2 regions of the Streptomyces fungicidicus genome follow, and region 2 is predicted to be linked to the other one. Evidence: riboswitches for the same ligand, from Rfam matches in the RefSeq annotation. Region 2 holds a riboswitch; the other holds the start of a gene.

Region 1 (7,682 bases), on a different replicon from region 2:
AACTGGACTGGCGGCGGCTGCTGGAGCATCTGCACGCCGCGCGCGGGGTCCGGCGGCTCATGGTCGAGGGCGGCGGACTGATCCACACCCAGCTGATCACCCAGGGCCTCGCCGACGAACTGCAGCTCGCCGTCGCCCCGCTGTTCGTGGGCGACCCGGAGGCCCCCCGCCTCTTCGGCCCCGGCGCCTACCAGGGCGGCAGGCTGCGGCTGACCGGGACCCGCCAGGTCGGCGACGTCGTCCTGATGCGCTACGAGCCCACCGCCCCCGGCACCGGCCCGCTGCCGTCCGCCGCCGACCACCACTGGCTGGCCCTGGCCTGCGAGCTGGCCGCCCTGTGCCCGCCGTCCGCGACGGCGTTCAGCGTGGGCGCGGTCGTCGTGGCCGCCGACGGCACGGAGCTGGCGCGCGGTCACTCCCGGGAGGGCGGGGACCCGGTGGTGCACGCGGAGGAGGCGGCGCTCGCCAAGGCCGATCCCACGGACCCCCGGCTCGCCACCGCCACCGTGTACTCCAGCCTGGAGCCGTGCGCCCGCCGAGCGTCCCGCCCCGCGTCCTGCGTCCGGCTGATCCTGGACGCGGGGGTGCGGCGGGTGGTCACGGCCTGGCGGGAGCCGGACACCTTCGTCGAGGGCGCCGACGGCAGCGGCGTACTGGAGTCCGGGGGCGCCACCGTCGTGGTGCTGCCCGAGCACGAGGACCGCGCCAAGGCGCCCAACGGCCATCTGCTCGGCCGCTGAGACGGGCCCGCCGGTAATGGGTGTGCGGCATGTCCCGCGCATGGCGTACACTGGTGTCTACCGACGCGGGGTGGAGCAGCTCGGTAGCTCGCTGGGCTCATAACCCAGAGGTCGCAGGTTCAAATCCTGTCCCCGCTACTGAAGGCCGAGGGCCGGAATCCATAAGGATTCCGGCCCTCGGTGTTTTCCCCTCCCCCTCCACCCTTTCCCTTCACTCTCACCCAGCGTGAGCGGAGCGTCTCGCAGCGCATAACAACTGACACACCGTCAGTTTCTCGATGTCGTTCGAGGTGCGGTCAACTCGCCCGTTTTTGACCGTCGGTGACGCTTAAGTCCCCCCGGGATTCGTTAATGATCAAGGGGAACAGCTTGGAATCACGCCCTCGCGTCTATTAACGTTCGATAACGCAGCGCGGTCGTCCCAGCCGTCACAGAAGTCGGCTCCGTGCGCACGCGCCGAATCCCGCAAGGGAACCGGGGAACCACCACTTGGGGTGAATCACGCGGATACCGCCGTGGCGACACGGCACGTATACGCGCGTAGGAGACCTTCCTGCTCCGAACCCGTCAGCTAACCCGGTAGGCGAAGGAAGGAAAGGAGTGCGCCCACGTGGCGTCCAACCCGCCTGCCCCCGAGGCCCCCTTCAAGCCGAGCGACACCTTCGCCTACGGCGCGGCAAGCACCGACGAGGGCCCCTTCGAGGAGTGGAACCCCACCGCGGAGACGCTCCGCCCCGTACGGGGCCGGCACCGCGTCTCCAAGCAGCGCGGCGGAGGACTCGCCCGCAGCTCCACCGTGCTGGGCGTCGGTGTCATAGCGGCCGTCGGCGCCGGCGGCATGGCCAGCGCCCAGACCGGCAAGCCCCCGGTCTCGATCTCCGTCCCGGACCTTCCCAGCGTGGGTTCCCTCCTCTCCGACGAGGAAACCCCCAAGGGCTCGGCCACCCCCCTCAGCAGCATCGGCATGACCACCGCCGACAACGAGCAGGGCACCGCCGACGCCGGTGAGGCGCTGCGCGCCCGGATCATGGCGCAGGTCGAGCAGCAGCAGGACCAGGCCGAGACCCAGGCCGAGGCCGAGGCCGTCGCCGCCGCCGAGAAGGCGGCCGCCGACGCCGCCGCCAAGGCGGAGAAGGAAGCCAAGGCCAAGGCCGCCGCCGCCAAGAAGAAGGCGGAGGAGGAAGCCGCGAAGAAGGCCGAGGCCGAGCGCCTCGCCGAGCTGGCCAGGCAGTACGCGGTGCCGACCTCCTCGTACACCCTCTCCTCCACCTTCGGCCAGGCCGGCGCCTACTGGTCCTCCGGCTACCACACCGGCCTCGACTTCGCCGCCCCCACGGGCACGCTGCTCAAGGCCGTCCACACCGGCACGATCACCTCCGCCGGCTGGGACGGCTCCTACGGCTACAAGACCGTGCTGACCCTCGAGGACGGCACCGAGATCTGGTACGCCCACCAGTCGTCCATCAGCGTCAGCGTCGGCCAGAAGGTCAACACCGGCGATGTGATCGGCCGCGTCGGCGCCACCGGCAACGTCACCGGCGCCCACCTCCACCTCGAGGTGCACCCCGGCGGCTCCTCCTCGGGCATCGACCCGCTGGCCTGGCTGCGCGGCAAGGGCCTCACCGTCTGACGTCAGGGCTGCCGGTCGGGTGTGTGCGGGGCGTGCCCCGCGTACGGATGGCCGTAGCCGTAGCCGTAGCCGTGCCCGTATCCCGCGTGCCCCGCGTGTCCCCCGTACACCGCCCACGGCGCCGCCGTGAGCGGTACGGGTGGCGCGGTGGCGCGGGCGGCGTGCTCCAGCGCCGGACGGGCCGGGGCCCGCCGGTGCCACAGCTCCAGCAGCAGCTCCCGTTCCCGTGTGACGAAGTCCGGCCCGGCCCGCCCGAGCCGCCCCCGGTGCCGCAGGAACGCCAGCGACGTCGCGTACGCCTCGTAGGCGGCGACCGAGCGTGCCGCCGCCTTCCCGCCGTACCGGCGCGCGTACTGCCGGGCGACGCGCCGCGCCCGCATCGAGCCCAGCGCGAACGGCTCCGCCGGGCCGAGCCACCCGGCGGCCGCGTACGCGGGCAGTTCCTCCCGCACGGTCCGCAGCTCACGCTGCCGCGTCCACACCATCAGCCAGGTCAGCACCCCGAACGCCGGCACCATGAACGCCGCGTACACCGCGAAGAAGCCGTACCGGCCGAGCGTCGACGAGCCGTTCCACAGTGCGTGCATGCCCATCGCGAGGAGCAGCCCGCCCAGCGGCAGCAGCATCCGGCGCACCCGCCGGCGGCCCGCGGACAGCGCGGCGGCGCCGAAACCGATCCCGGTGAGCACGGTGAACAAGGGGTGCGCGAACGGCGACATCACGATGCGCACGAAGAAGGTCGCCGCCGTGACCGAGGCGACTCCGCTGTCGCCGGTGATCTGGTCGGTGCCGAAGGCGGTGCCGAGGTAGAGGATGTTCTCGGTGAACGCGAAGCCGGTGGCGGTGACCCCGGCTATCACCACGCCGTCGAGGATCCCGGTGAAGTCGCGTCTGCGGAACAGGAAGACCAGCAGCACGGCGGCGGCCTTCGCGGACTCCTCCACCACCGGCGCTATGACCGTCGCCCCGAGGGTGTCGGCGCCGGTCGGATCCGCGGTCGCGGTGGCTATCCAGCGGGTCGCGAAGCTGTTCGCGACGATCGCGATCAGCGCCGCCGCGCACGCCCCCCAGGCGAAGGAGAACAGCAGATTCCGCCAGGGCCCGGGCTCGACCCGGTCCAGCCACCGGAAGGCGGCGACGAGCAGCGGCACCGGCAGCACGGCGAGGCCGAGCCCGACCAGGAACCCCTGTGTGCCGGTCTGCTCCCGCACCAGCGCCAGGATCACAAGGCCGGACAGGGCGAGCAGCGTGATCAGCGCGCCGTAGCGCACCCAGGGCCGCCGCCACCAGTGCGCATGCCGCGGTGATCCTCCGGAGGCTGCTCCGGGACGCGCCGGGTGCGGAGGGCTGGTGGCCACGGGATCGACCCTAACGAGGCGGGGGCTGTATCAGGCTCGGTCTTCCGCCTGCTCGTCCTGCCGTACGCGCCGGAAGAGCAGGTCGTTCACCACATGTCCCTTCTCCAGTCCCTGGCCCTCGAAACGGGTGAGCGGCCGGAACCCGGGACGCGGCGCGAAACCGCCGTCGGCCTGCGTGTTCTCGAAGCCGGGGTGCGCGGTGAGCACCTCCAGCATCTGCTCCGCGTACGGCTCCCAGTCGGTGGCGCAGTGCAGTACCGCCCCCGGTGCGAGACGGGTCGCGGCGAGGGTGAGGAACTCCGGCTGGATCAGCCGACGCTTGTGGTGCCGCTTCTTCGGCCAGGGGTCGGGGAAGTAGACGCGGAGCCCGCCGAGCGAGCCGGGGGCGAGCATCTCCCGCAGGAGGATGATCGCGTCGCCGTTGCCGACCCGTACGTTGGTCAGCCCGCGCTGGTCGGCGAGGTTGAGCAGATTGCCCTGGCCGGGGGTGTGGACGTCCACGGCGAGGATGTTGGTGGCCGGGTCGGCGGCGGCCATGGCCGCGGTCGCCTCGCCCATGCCGAAGCCGATCTCCAGGACGACGGGGTTGCCGTTGCCGAAGAACTCGGCGAGGTCGAGGCGCCGGCTGCCGTCGATGTCGAAGCCCCAGGCGGGCCAGAGCCGCTGCAGGGCGTCCGCCTGGCCGGCGGTCACCCGGCTGCGGCGCGGCTGGAAGCTGCGGATCCGCCGCTCGAAGTGCGAGCCGGCGGGATCGGCCTTGGGGCCGTCCGGGAACCGTGGCTCGCCCTTGGCCCGGGTATGGCGGACGGGCACCCCGGGCGTGTGCGGCGCGTCCTGGCCGGAAGCGGGGGGAAGGGCTGCGGAGGCGTTAACGGTGTCAGACACAGTGCTTCCGATTTTACGGCGACCCGCCCCTCACCCGTCCGGGGGCAGCACCCGGGTCCTCCAACCCTGCCCCCGGCTCCGAGCATCCCGCCGCGTCGGGGCGCCCCGGACGGCCCTGCTGCCGTTCGGCGGGGTTCCCCCGGGGCAGTGCCCCGCAGCGGCCGGGGTGCCGCCTGGGAGCGTCCGGGTGCGGGGGTGGCGTCCCGCTGCGGCTGCTTGGTTGGACGGCGTCGTCGGTGGCGCGGGGGTGCACCTCGGCGTCAGGGTGTCGGTGGGGGCAGTGCCTCCAGGGCTCGGCGGGCCACCTCGCGGCCGATCGGGAGGGATGCCGTCGCCGCGGGGGAGGGGGCGTTGAGTACGTGGACCGCGCGGGGGGTCTCCTGGATGAGGAAGTCGTCGACCAGGGTGCCGTCCCGCAGCACCGCCTGGGCCCGCACCCCGGCCGCCGCCGGTACCAGGTCGTCCTCCCGCACCGCGGGCAGCAGCCGGCGTACCGCCCGGGTGAAGGCCTCCTTCGACAGCGAGCGGTGCAGCTCCCCGGTGCCGTACCGCCAGTGGCGGCGGGCCAGCCGCCAGGAACCCGGCCACGCCAGGGTCGCCCCCAGCTCGCGCGGCCGCACCGTGCCCCAGTCGTAGCCCTCGCGGGCCAGCGCCGGCACCGCGTTGGGGCCGACGTGGACCCCGCCGTCGATGCCCCGGGTGAGGTGCACACCGAGGAAGGGGAACGCCGGGTCGGGCACCGGGTACACCAGCCCGCGCACCAGTTCCGGCCGCGCCAGCTCGTAGTACTCGCCACGGAAGGGCACGATCCGGGCACCGGGCTCGTCACCGGTGAGGCGGGCGATCTCGTCGCAGCGCAGACCCGCGCAGTTCACCAGGACCCGGCCGCGCACGACGTCTCCGCCGGCGGTGAGGACGGTGACCCCCCGGTCGGGGCGGCGGTCCACCCGGGTCACCCGCGCCCCGTACCGGATCTCCGCACCCGACGCCTCCGCGGCCTCCGCGAGCCTGCCGGCGACCGCGCCGAAGTCGCAGATGCCGGTGGTGCCGACGTGGATGGCCGCCAGGCCGTCCACCTCCTGCTCGTACTCCGCGATCTGCGCGCCGCTCAGCTCGCGGACCGCGATGCCGTTCTCCCGGCCGCGCTGGGCCAGGGCGTGCAGCCGGGGGAGCTCGTCGCGGGACGTGGCGACGATCAGCTTGCCGGTCACGGCGTGCGGGATGTCGTACTCCGCGCAGAACTTGACCATCTCCGCGGCGCCCGACACCGCGTACCGCGCCTTCAGCGAGCCGGGGCGGTAGTAGACGCCGCTGTGGATGACGCCGCTGTTGCGGCCCGTCTGGTGCCGGGCGGGGCCGGACTCCTTCTCCAGCACCGTGACCCGCGTGCCCGGCGCCGCGCGGGTGAGCGCGTACGCCGTCGACAGGCCGACGATCCCGCCGCCGATCACCAGCACGTCGCAGTCGTAGGAACGGGAACGCCCCGTCACCCGCACCACCTCCCGGTTCCGATAGTGCACTGCGCCACTGACAGCGCCTTCAAACCCGGGAGGGGGCGGTTCGGGCCGTCATGCCGTCGTCATCAGCAGCGGGCGGGCGCGTTCGCGCAGTTCGACCACGCGGGGCTCGTCGCCGTAGGGCTCCAGACGGTGCAGGAGGTCCCTGACGTACTCGGTGGTGCGGGCCGACGAGATGCGGCCGGCCACCTCCACCGCGCGGACGCCCTGCTCGCAGGCCGCGTCCAGGTTGCCCGACTCCAGTTCGGCGACCGCCGAGACGACGAGCCGCAGTCCGTGCGAGCGCACGAACTCCTCCGTCGGTTTCGACAGCGCCTGCTCGGTGAAGCGGCGGACCTGTCGGGGCGCCTTCAGGTCGCGGTAGCACTCCGCGGCGTCGGCGGCGAAACGGTCGTAGGAGTAGAAGCCCAGCCAGGACGGGTCGCTGTCGCCCGGCCGTGAGCGCTCCAGCCAGCTCTCCGCCGCCTTCAGCGCGCCGCCGGCCGCCTGGGCGTCCCCGGCGCGTGCGTGCGCGCGCGCCTCGACCAGTCGGAAGAAGCTCAGGGTGCGTGCGGTGGCCAGGCCCCGGTTGCGCTCCAGCGCGGCCTGCGCGAGGTCCACGCCCTCGTCGCCGAAGCCGCGGTAGGTCGCCTGGAGGGACATGGAGGCCAGCACATAGCCGCCGAGGGGCACGTCGGCCGCCGCGCGGGCCAGGCGCAGGGCCTGGATGTAGTAGCGCTGGGCGGCCTCCTGCTGGCCGGTGTCGAACGCCATCCAGCCGGCCAGCCGGGTGAGTTCGGCCGCCGCGCCGAAGAGGGAGCGGCCGACGTCGTCCGAGTACGAGCCGAGCAGCAGCGGGGCCGCCTCCACCCGGAGGCACTCCGGGACCATCGACGAACGCCAGTCCCCTCCGCCGTACTTGGAGTCCCAGCGCCTCGCGTCCTCGGCGGCCTCCCGCAGTTTCCGCACATCGCTGTGGCCGACTTTGGACGGTGCGCCGGAGCCGTCGGCGGGGTTCGCGTCACGCGCCACCGAGCTGTCGGCCGGGGTTATCAGCCAGCGGGAGGCGGGTGTGGCGTAGGCGCTCACCGCGAACGACCCGGCGAGCGACTGCCAGATGCCGCCCGATCCGGCTCTGCGGCCGGCGAGGTCCAGCCGGTACAGCTCCGTCGCGGAGCGCACCGCCTGTCCGACGTCCCGGGGGAAGGCGAGGCCCACCTCGGGTGCGGGGTCCGCGTCCGCCAGGCCGATCTCGTGGAGCGGCACGGGCCGGCCCAGCTTCTGGCCTATGGCGGCGGCGATCAGGTGCGGAGCCGCGCCCTGCGGCACCATGCCCTTCGACACCCAGCGCGCCACCGACGTCTTGTCATAGCGAAGCGTCAGACCTCGCTGGGCGCCAAGATCGTTGACGCGCCGTGCGAGACCCGCGTTGGAGATTCCCGCGAGGGCGAGAACGGTGCCGAGCTTTTCGTTCGGCCCGCGTTGCTCCCTGGACATGCGCCACCCCTCGACACAGACGGCTGCCGCGCTGGCATAACCACGCGGCATTCGTAAACCCAGCGTAGTTCGCCGC
Region 2 (7,682 bases):
CCACAGGAGCACCAGGCATGACCACCGCGGAGTCCGCGCCGGAGCCGTCGCGCACGGGGGGCTTCGACCTCGGCGCACTGCTCGCCGAGCGCGGAGCCGAACGCTACGAGCTGCACACCCGGTACCTCAACCACCAGCTGCCGCGCATGCTGCGCACCATCGGCTTCGACAAGGTCTACGAGCGGGCCGAGGGCGCCCACTTCTGGGACGCCGACGGCAACGACCACCTGGACATGCTGGCCGGCTTCGGGGTGATGGGCCTGGGCCGCCATCACCCCGTGGTCCGCAAGGCGCTGCACGACGTGCTGGACGCCTCCCTCGCCGACCTCACCCGCTTCGACTGCCAGCCGCTGCCCGGACTGCTCGCCGAGCGGCTGCTCGCGCACAGCCCCCACCTGGACCGGGTGTTCTTCGGCAACAGCGGCACGGAGGCGGTCGAGACCGCGCTGAAGTTCGCCCGGTACGCGACCGGCAGGCCGCGCGTGCTGTACTGCGCGCACGCCTTCCACGGGCTGACCACCGGCTCCCTTTCGGTCAACGGCGAGTCCGGTTTCCGGGACGGCTTCGCCCCGCTGCTGCCCGACACGGCCGTCCCGCTGGGGGACCTCGACGCCCTGGCGCGGGAGCTGCGCAGGGGGGACGTCGCCGCCCTGATCGTGGAGCCGATCCAGGGCAAGGGCGTGCACGAGGCCCCGCCCGGGTATCTGCGGGCCGCCCAGGAGCTGCTGCGGCGGCACAGGGCGCTGCTGATCGCCGACGAGGTGCAGACCGGGCTCGGCCGGACCGGCGACTTCTACGCCTACCAGCACGAGGAGGGGGTCGAACCGGACCTCGTCTGTGTCGCCAAGGCGCTCTCGGGCGGCTACGTCCCGGTGGGCGCGACCCTCGGCCGGGACTGGATCTTCAAGAAGGTCTACTCGTCGATGGACCGGGTGCTGGTCCACTCGGCCAGCTTCGGGGCCAACGCGCAGGCCATGGCCGCGGGTCTCGCGGTGCTGTCGGTCATGGAGGACGAGGGGATCGTCGCGCGGGTCCGGAGCACCGGCGGACTGCTGAGGACCCGGCTGGCCGCGCTCACCGAGAAGTACGAACTGCTCGCCGAGGTGCGCGGCCGGGGCCTGATGATCGGCATCGAGTTCGGCCGGCCCCGCTCCCTGAAGCTGCGGGGCCGCTGGGCCATGCTCCAGGCCGCGCGCAAGGGGCTCTTCGCGCAGATGGTGGTCGTCCCGCTGCTGCAGCGGCACCGGATCCTCACCCAGGTCTCCGGCGACCACATGGAGGTCATCAAACTGATCCCGCCGCTCGTCATCGACGAGGGGGACGTGAACCGGTTCGTGGACGCCTTCACCGCGGTGATGGACGACGCCCATGACGGCGGTCTGATGTGGGAGTTCGGCAGGACCCTGGTGAAGCAGGCGGTCGCCAACCGCTGATCCGGGGGCTTCGCGGGTTTGCCTCACAGGCAAGGAAATTGCCTGTGGGGTAAATCCGGTGCTGAATGGAGGCATGCACTCCTCCGAGGCCGGGCCGCCGGCCGCACCGGGCGACGCGCTCCCGGCGGTCGCGCCGCAACTGCGCGCCCTGCGGCGGCGGGCCTCCCTGACGCTGGAGGCCGCGGCCCGCGACGCCGGGCTCTCGCCCGCCCATCTCTCCCGGCTGGAGACAGGTCAGCGCCAGCCCTCGCTGCCGACGCTGCTCTCCCTCGCCCGCACCTACGGTACGACGGTGTCCGAGCTGCTGGGCGAGTCGGGTGCCGACCGGGACGCGGTGGTGCGCGCCGCGGACATGGAGTCCACGGCGGCGGGTGGCTGGACGTACTGGCAGGCCGGCGCCGCGGGGCGCGGCATGCAGGCCCTGCGCGTCCGTGTGCCGCACGGCTCCCAGGGCGACATCGTGCGCGTCCACCCCGGCGAGGAGTGGCTGTACGTCCTCAAGGGGCGGCTGCGGCTGCGCCTCGGGGAAACCCTGCACCGCCTCGCCCCGGGGGACAGCGCGCACTTCGACTCGCTGACCCCGCACCGTATCGAAGCTCAGGACCCCGACGGGGTCGAGCTGCTGTTCGTCCACACCCTTCTGCAGAGCCCCACGGCCACCCTGTGCCTGGGCCCGACCCACGGAGACGCGACATGAGCGGTAGAGACATGGAGGAGAAGCTCCCCCGGGCCCTGTGGGTGAGGCTGTTCATCTACGTGGTGGTGGGGCACCTCTTCGCGGCCTTCATCTACTTCCTCTTCGAGGTGGCGCCGAAGAAGTAGGCCCCCGCCTCAGTCGAGCAGGCGCTCGCGCAGCCGCTCCCGGGCCCCGGGGGTGAGCCCGAGCGCCCGCTCCAGGTACGGCTCCACACCGCCCCAGGTCTCCTCGACGGTCTCGAACGCGGCGGCAAGATACTCCGCGCGCGCGTCGAACAGGGGGCTGAGCAACTCCATCACCTCGGCGGAGTAGGCCGAGGCGGAGGAGCCGTTGCGGTGCACCTTGTACCGGCGGTGCTTGGCGTTGGACTTCAGGTAGTCGTCGACGATGGCGTCCCGCTCGACGCCCAGCGCGAGCAGGGTCACCGCGATCGACAGCCCCGCCCGGTCCTTGCCGGCCGCGCAGTGCATCAGCGCGGGGACGCTGTCCTCGGCGAGCGAGCGCAGCACCCGGGAGTGCTCGCCGGTGCGCTCGGTGATGATCAGCCGGTAGGAGCGGATCATGCGGTCCGCGCCCTTGCCGTCGTCGAGGACGGAGCGCAGCTGCTCCAGGTCGCCGTCGCGGACCATCTTCCAGAACTCGGCGCCGTCCGCCGGGTCGCTGAGCGGCAGGTTCACGTTCCGCACGCCCGGCAGCGCGACGTCCGGGCCCTCCAGCTTCTGGTCGGCGGCGTTGCGGAAGTCGAAGACCGTGTGCAGTCCGAGCGCGGACAGGAAGGCGGCGTCCTCCGCCGTCGCGTGCGCGAGATGGCCGCTGCGGAACAGTACGCCCTGCCGCACCCGCCGGCCGTCCACGGTCGGCAGTCCGCCCACGTCGCGGAAGTTGCGTACTCCGGCCAGCTCGGGTTCGGTCGACGGCACCTGCTGCGTCACGAAGGGCTCCTCCCTCTCGGCGCCGCCGGCGGGGCTCGCCGTCGGGCACCACTCGACGATACGACATGCCTGCCTGGGGCAATGAGTTGTCCACAGGCATTGCCCGGCGGCCCCCGTGCCCCCGATGATGTTGGTGTCTGATCACATCTGTTCGGGTCTGTTGGAGGTTCGGTGGCGCAGGTCTGCCAAGACGGTCGTACGTGGCTTCTGTCGGGGCCGCACAGCAGTTACGCGCTGCATCTGACGGACCGCGACGAGCTGGTGCATCTGCACTGGGGCCCCCGGATCGAGCCGGCCGACGCGGAGGCGCTGGCCGCCCGCCCGCTGCCGGACGACTGGCCCTTCGAGTCCCGGCTGGACGGACGCGAGGAGTACCCGGTCGAGGGAGGCCCCCGTTTCGCGCGGCCCGCCCTGTCCGTGCGCTCGCCCGGACGGCGCGGCACCGAGTGGACCTTCGGCGGACACGAGGAGACGGACGACGGCGAACTCCGCCTCCGCTTCCTCGACGGCCCGCTCACGGTGACCCTGCACTACCGGATGCGCGACGACGTGATCGAACGCTGGGTGACCCTGCACAACCGGGGACCGGCCGTCGAGCTGCTGCGCGCCGACTCCGCGGCCTGGACCCTGCCCGACCGCGACCACTGGCGGCTGTCCCAGCTGCACGGCCGCTGGGCCGCGGAGTCCCGGCTGACCCGCTCCCCGCTCACCTACGGCGAGAAGGTCATCGGCAGCCGGCGAGGTCACACCGGCCACCAGCACCTGCCGTGGGTCGCGCTCGACACCGACGCGACCGAGGAGCGCGGCGAGGTCTACGCCTGCGCCCTCGGCTGGTCCGGCTCCTGGCGCGTCTCGGTGGCCCAACTCCCCGACGCGCGCGTGCAGATCACCGGCGGCGCGGGCCACGACGACTCCGGCCTGCTGATGCTGGACACGGACGGGACGTACGTCACACCGGTCTTCGCCGGCCTGTGGAGCGACGGCGGCTTCGGCGGCGCAAGCCGCGCCTGGCACGCCTACCAGCGCGCCCATGTCGTCCCGGACGCCGGCCGGGACCGGCCCGTGCTGTTCAACTCCTGGGAGGCCACCGGCTTCGACATCTCGGAGGAGCAGCAGCGGGCGCTCGCGGCGCGCGCCGCCGGGATGGGCGTCGAGCTGTTCGTGGTCGACGACGGCTGGTTCGGGGCGCGTACGAGCGACCGGGCCGGGCTCGGCGACTGGACGCCCAACCCCGACCGCTTCCCCGGCGGCCTGAAGCCCCTCGCCGACCATGTGCGCGGGCTCGGGATGCGGTTCGGCATCTGGGTCGAGCCGGAGATGGTCAACCCGGACAGCGACCTGTACCGGGCGCACCCCGACTGGGTGCAGTTCCAGCCGGGACGCCGGCGCACGGAGTTCCGCAACCAGCTCGTCCTCAACCTCGCGCGCGACGACGTCCGGGAGTACCTCTGGGAGCGGCTCGACGCGCTGCTCTCCGAGACTCCGGTCGACTATGTGAAGTGGGACTTCAACCGCTGCTTCACCGACGCCGGCTGGCCGGACGACCCCTATCCGCAACGGCTGTGGACCGATCACGTGCGGGGCCTGTACGCCCTGCTGGACCGGCTCAGGGCCGCCCATCCGGGCGTGGCCTTCGAGTCCTGCTCGGGCGGCGGCGGCCGGATCGACCTGGGCGTCCTCTCCCGCACCGACCAGGTATGGACCTCGGACAACACCGATCCGCTCGACCGCCTCGCCATCCAGCACGGCTTCAGCCAGCTCCACCCGGCCCGGGTCATGGCCGCCTGGGTCACCGACAGCCCGAACGCGATGCTGAACGGACGGGTCAGCTCGCTGCGTTTCCGTTTCGTCAGCGCGATGGCCGGGGTGCTCGGCGTCGGCGGTGACCTCACACGGTGGACCGGGCAGGAGCTCGAGGAGGCGCGCGAGTGGGTCGCGCTCTACAAGGAGATCCGGCCGGTTGTCCAGCGCGGTGACCTGTACCGGCTGCGCCCCCCGGCGGGAGGCCTCAGCGCGGTGCAGTACGTCCTCGGCGACGAGACCGTGGTCCTGGCCTGGCTCCAGGCGCAGCACTACGGGGAACCCGTCCCGGCACTCCGGCTGCACGGCGTCGACCCGAACGCCTCGTACGAATGCCTTGAAACGGGTGAAAAGCACCGTGGCGCCGTACTGCGGCACCACGGGCTACACACCGGGCTGCGGGGCGACCTGGATGCGGCGGTCTTCCGGTTCCGGCGCCTGGGATCTGGCGATTGAGGCGTTCTGTCCGATTGGGGTGATTTGCCATAACGCGCCCCGAAAGAAGGGAGGATGGGAAAGGGGCGCGTGAGCATCGTCATATCGGTGACGATGTGTTGTCGCCATGCTCACGTAATTCCGTGAAAAGGCAAGGGAATTCACGGCGCGATCCCTGTGCGGATTGACGCTCGGTGACGCCCTTTCCTCCTTTGGATCACGGAAAAGCGCGTTCGGGGTGAACCTCGCGCTTGTCCCTTCCCGTCCGGGTCGCTTACGTTCGCCACCGATCCGGACGGACGCCTAATCCTGCCGCCGCCCGGAGCCCGCACCCACTGACTGACCCGTGTACGGCAGGAGCGGGGGACCCACAGGTACGACTGCCTGTTCCGGTTCCCGGAACGGCTTGGGGTTAAGCCGCGTGAAAACGCGGCCGGGCATCTCCAGTCCGAACCCGACAGCTCACCTCGCAGGCGCCGGAGAGGAATTCACCATGCCCGCGAAGGGTAAGCACCGCCGTACCACGGCCCAGCGTCTGACCCGTTCCATCGCCGTCGCCGGAACCGGTGGCGCCGTACTCGCCCTGCCGCTTCTCGGCGCCACCGGCGCGCACGCCGCCACGCCGCAGACCGCCCCCGGAAAGACCGTCCAGTCCCTTTCCGCCGCCGGCCAGTCGGCCGCCGCCGAGAAGGGCGACGACGCCCGCACGTACACCGTGAAGGCGGGCGACTACCTCGCGAAGATCGCCGAGGCCGAGCACGTCGACGGCGGCTGGAAGAAGCTCTACGCGGACAACCGCGATGCCGTCGGGTCCGACCCGTCGCTCATCCACCCCGGCCTGAAGCTCTCCCTCGAGGGCAAGGCCGCCGCGAGCACCCCGAAGAAGTCGTCCACCCCGAAGGCCCCCGAGGCCGCCGCGGAGAAGAAGGCCGAGAAGCCCGCCGCGCAGCCGTCGGAGCAGTCCGCCTCGGACACCTCCGCCCAGTCCACGAGCACCGACCAGGCCGCGAGCACCTCCGGTTACACCTCCCCGGTGCCCGGCGGCGGCCTCGGCACCGCCTACAAGGTGGCCGGCAGCATGTGGTCCAGCGGCTACCACACCGGTGTCGACTTCGCCGTCCCGACCGGCACCTCCCTGAAGGCCGTCGGCGCGGGCACCGTCGTCTCCGCCGGCTACGGCGGCGCGTACGGCAACCAGGTCGTCATCAAGCTCAATGACGGCTACTACGCCCAGTACGCCCACCTGTCCTCGCTGTCCGTCTCGGCCGGCCAGACCGTCACCGCCGGCCAGCAGGTCGGCCTCTCCGGCGCGACCGGCAACGTGACCGGCCCGCACCTGCACTTCGAGATCCGCACCACCCCGGACTACGGCTCGGACGTGGACCCGGTCTCCTACCTTCGTGGCAAGGGCGTCTCGATCTGACCCCCTGCGACACCCTTCCTGACACGCGCGCCGGTGGCCGGCCCCGATCCACGGGGCCGGCCACCGGCGTATTCCGGAGTTGGCCAACATTTTGAGGGTGTCTTATCTCACCGCACGTCAACCCCTCCTTACGGTCGCGTAGGTCACATTGGAAGGTGAATCATGTGCAGCTGTGGCAGACGATTCGAAGAGTGACAGCAGAGCAGTGATCGGGTCGTACGTGGCGGTGGGGGACAGCTTCACCGAAGGCGTCGGCGACCCCGGCCCCGACGGGGCGTTCGTCGGCTGGGCCGACCGGTTCGCCGTACTTCTCGCCGACCGCCGCCCCGAAGGGGACTTCGCGTACACCAACCTCGCCGTGCGCGGAAAGCTGCTGGACCAGATCGTGGCCCACCAGCTGCCCCGCGCCGTCCAGCTCGCCCCCGACCTGGTCACGTTCTGCGCGGGCGGCAACGACATCATCCGTCCCGGAACCGACCCGGACGAGGTGGCCGAGCGCTTCGAGCGGGCGGTCGCCGCGCTCACCGCCGTGTCCGGCACCGTCATGGTGACCACGGGGTTCGACACCCGCGGCGTGCCCCTGCTGAAGCACCTGCGCGGCAAGATCGCGACGTACAACGGGCATGTGCGGGCCGTCGCCGACCGCTACGGCTGCCCCGTGCTCGACCTGTGGTCCCTCAGGAGCGTCCAGGACCGCAGGGCCTGGGACGCCGACCGGCTGCACCTGTCGCCGGAGGGACACACCCGCGTCGCGCTGCGGGCGGGGCAGCTCCTCGGCATGGAGATCCCCGCCGACCCGGAACAGCCGTGGCCGCCCCTGCCGCCCCGCGGCGCCTTCGACGTCCGGCGGGACGACGTCCAGTGGGCGCGCGAGTACCTGGTGCCGTGGATCGGCCGCCGGCTACGCGGGCAGTCCTCGGGCGACCACGTGCGGGCGAAGGGGACGCTCTCGCCCGACGACA

The links. Region 2 has a riboswitch for cyclic di-AMP ahead of CNQ36_RS31180 (M23 family metallopeptidase). Riboswitches for the same ligand answer to the same signal wherever they lie in the genome.
Region 1: linked by a shared signal. The riboswitch ahead of CNQ36_RS16470 (M23 family metallopeptidase) and the one ahead of CNQ36_RS31180 (M23 family metallopeptidase) in region 2 are both predicted to bind cyclic di-AMP.

What each region holds. Positions count from the first base shown of each region.
Region 1 is NZ_CP023407.1:3,632,550-3,640,231, reverse strand. It holds gene CNQ36_RS16480 (dihydrofolate reductase family protein) at 1-740, shown strand, start outside; tRNA gene CNQ36_RS16475 (tRNA-Met) at 805-878, shown strand; cyclic di-AMP (ydaO/yuaA leader) riboswitch at 1,185-1,341, shown strand; gene CNQ36_RS16470 (M23 family metallopeptidase) at 1,351-2,370, shown strand; gene CNQ36_RS16465 (PrsW family intramembrane metalloprotease) at 2,373-3,728, opposite strand; gene trmB (tRNA (guanosine(46)-N7)-methyltransferase TrmB) at 3,759-4,613, opposite strand; gene lhgO (L-2-hydroxyglutarate oxidase) at 4,874-6,133, opposite strand; gene CNQ36_RS16450 (NsdA family TPR-like regulatory protein) at 6,182-7,606, opposite strand.
Region 2 is NZ_CP023408.1:211,730-219,411, forward strand. It holds gene dxs (1-deoxy-D-xylulose-5-phosphate synthase) at 1-21, shown strand, start outside; gene CNQ36_RS31155 (aspartate aminotransferase family protein) at 18-1,433, shown strand; gene CNQ36_RS31160 (helix-turn-helix domain-containing protein) at 1,507-2,130, shown strand; gene CNQ36_RS31165 (DUF6126 family protein) at 2,127-2,255, shown strand; gene CNQ36_RS31170 (tyrosine-protein phosphatase) at 2,265-3,062, opposite strand; gene CNQ36_RS31175 (alpha-galactosidase) at 3,234-5,318, shown strand; cyclic di-AMP (ydaO/yuaA leader) riboswitch at 5,624-5,788, shown strand; gene CNQ36_RS31180 (M23 family metallopeptidase) at 5,791-6,720, shown strand; gene CNQ36_RS31185 (SGNH/GDSL hydrolase family protein) at 6,926-7,682, shown strand, end outside.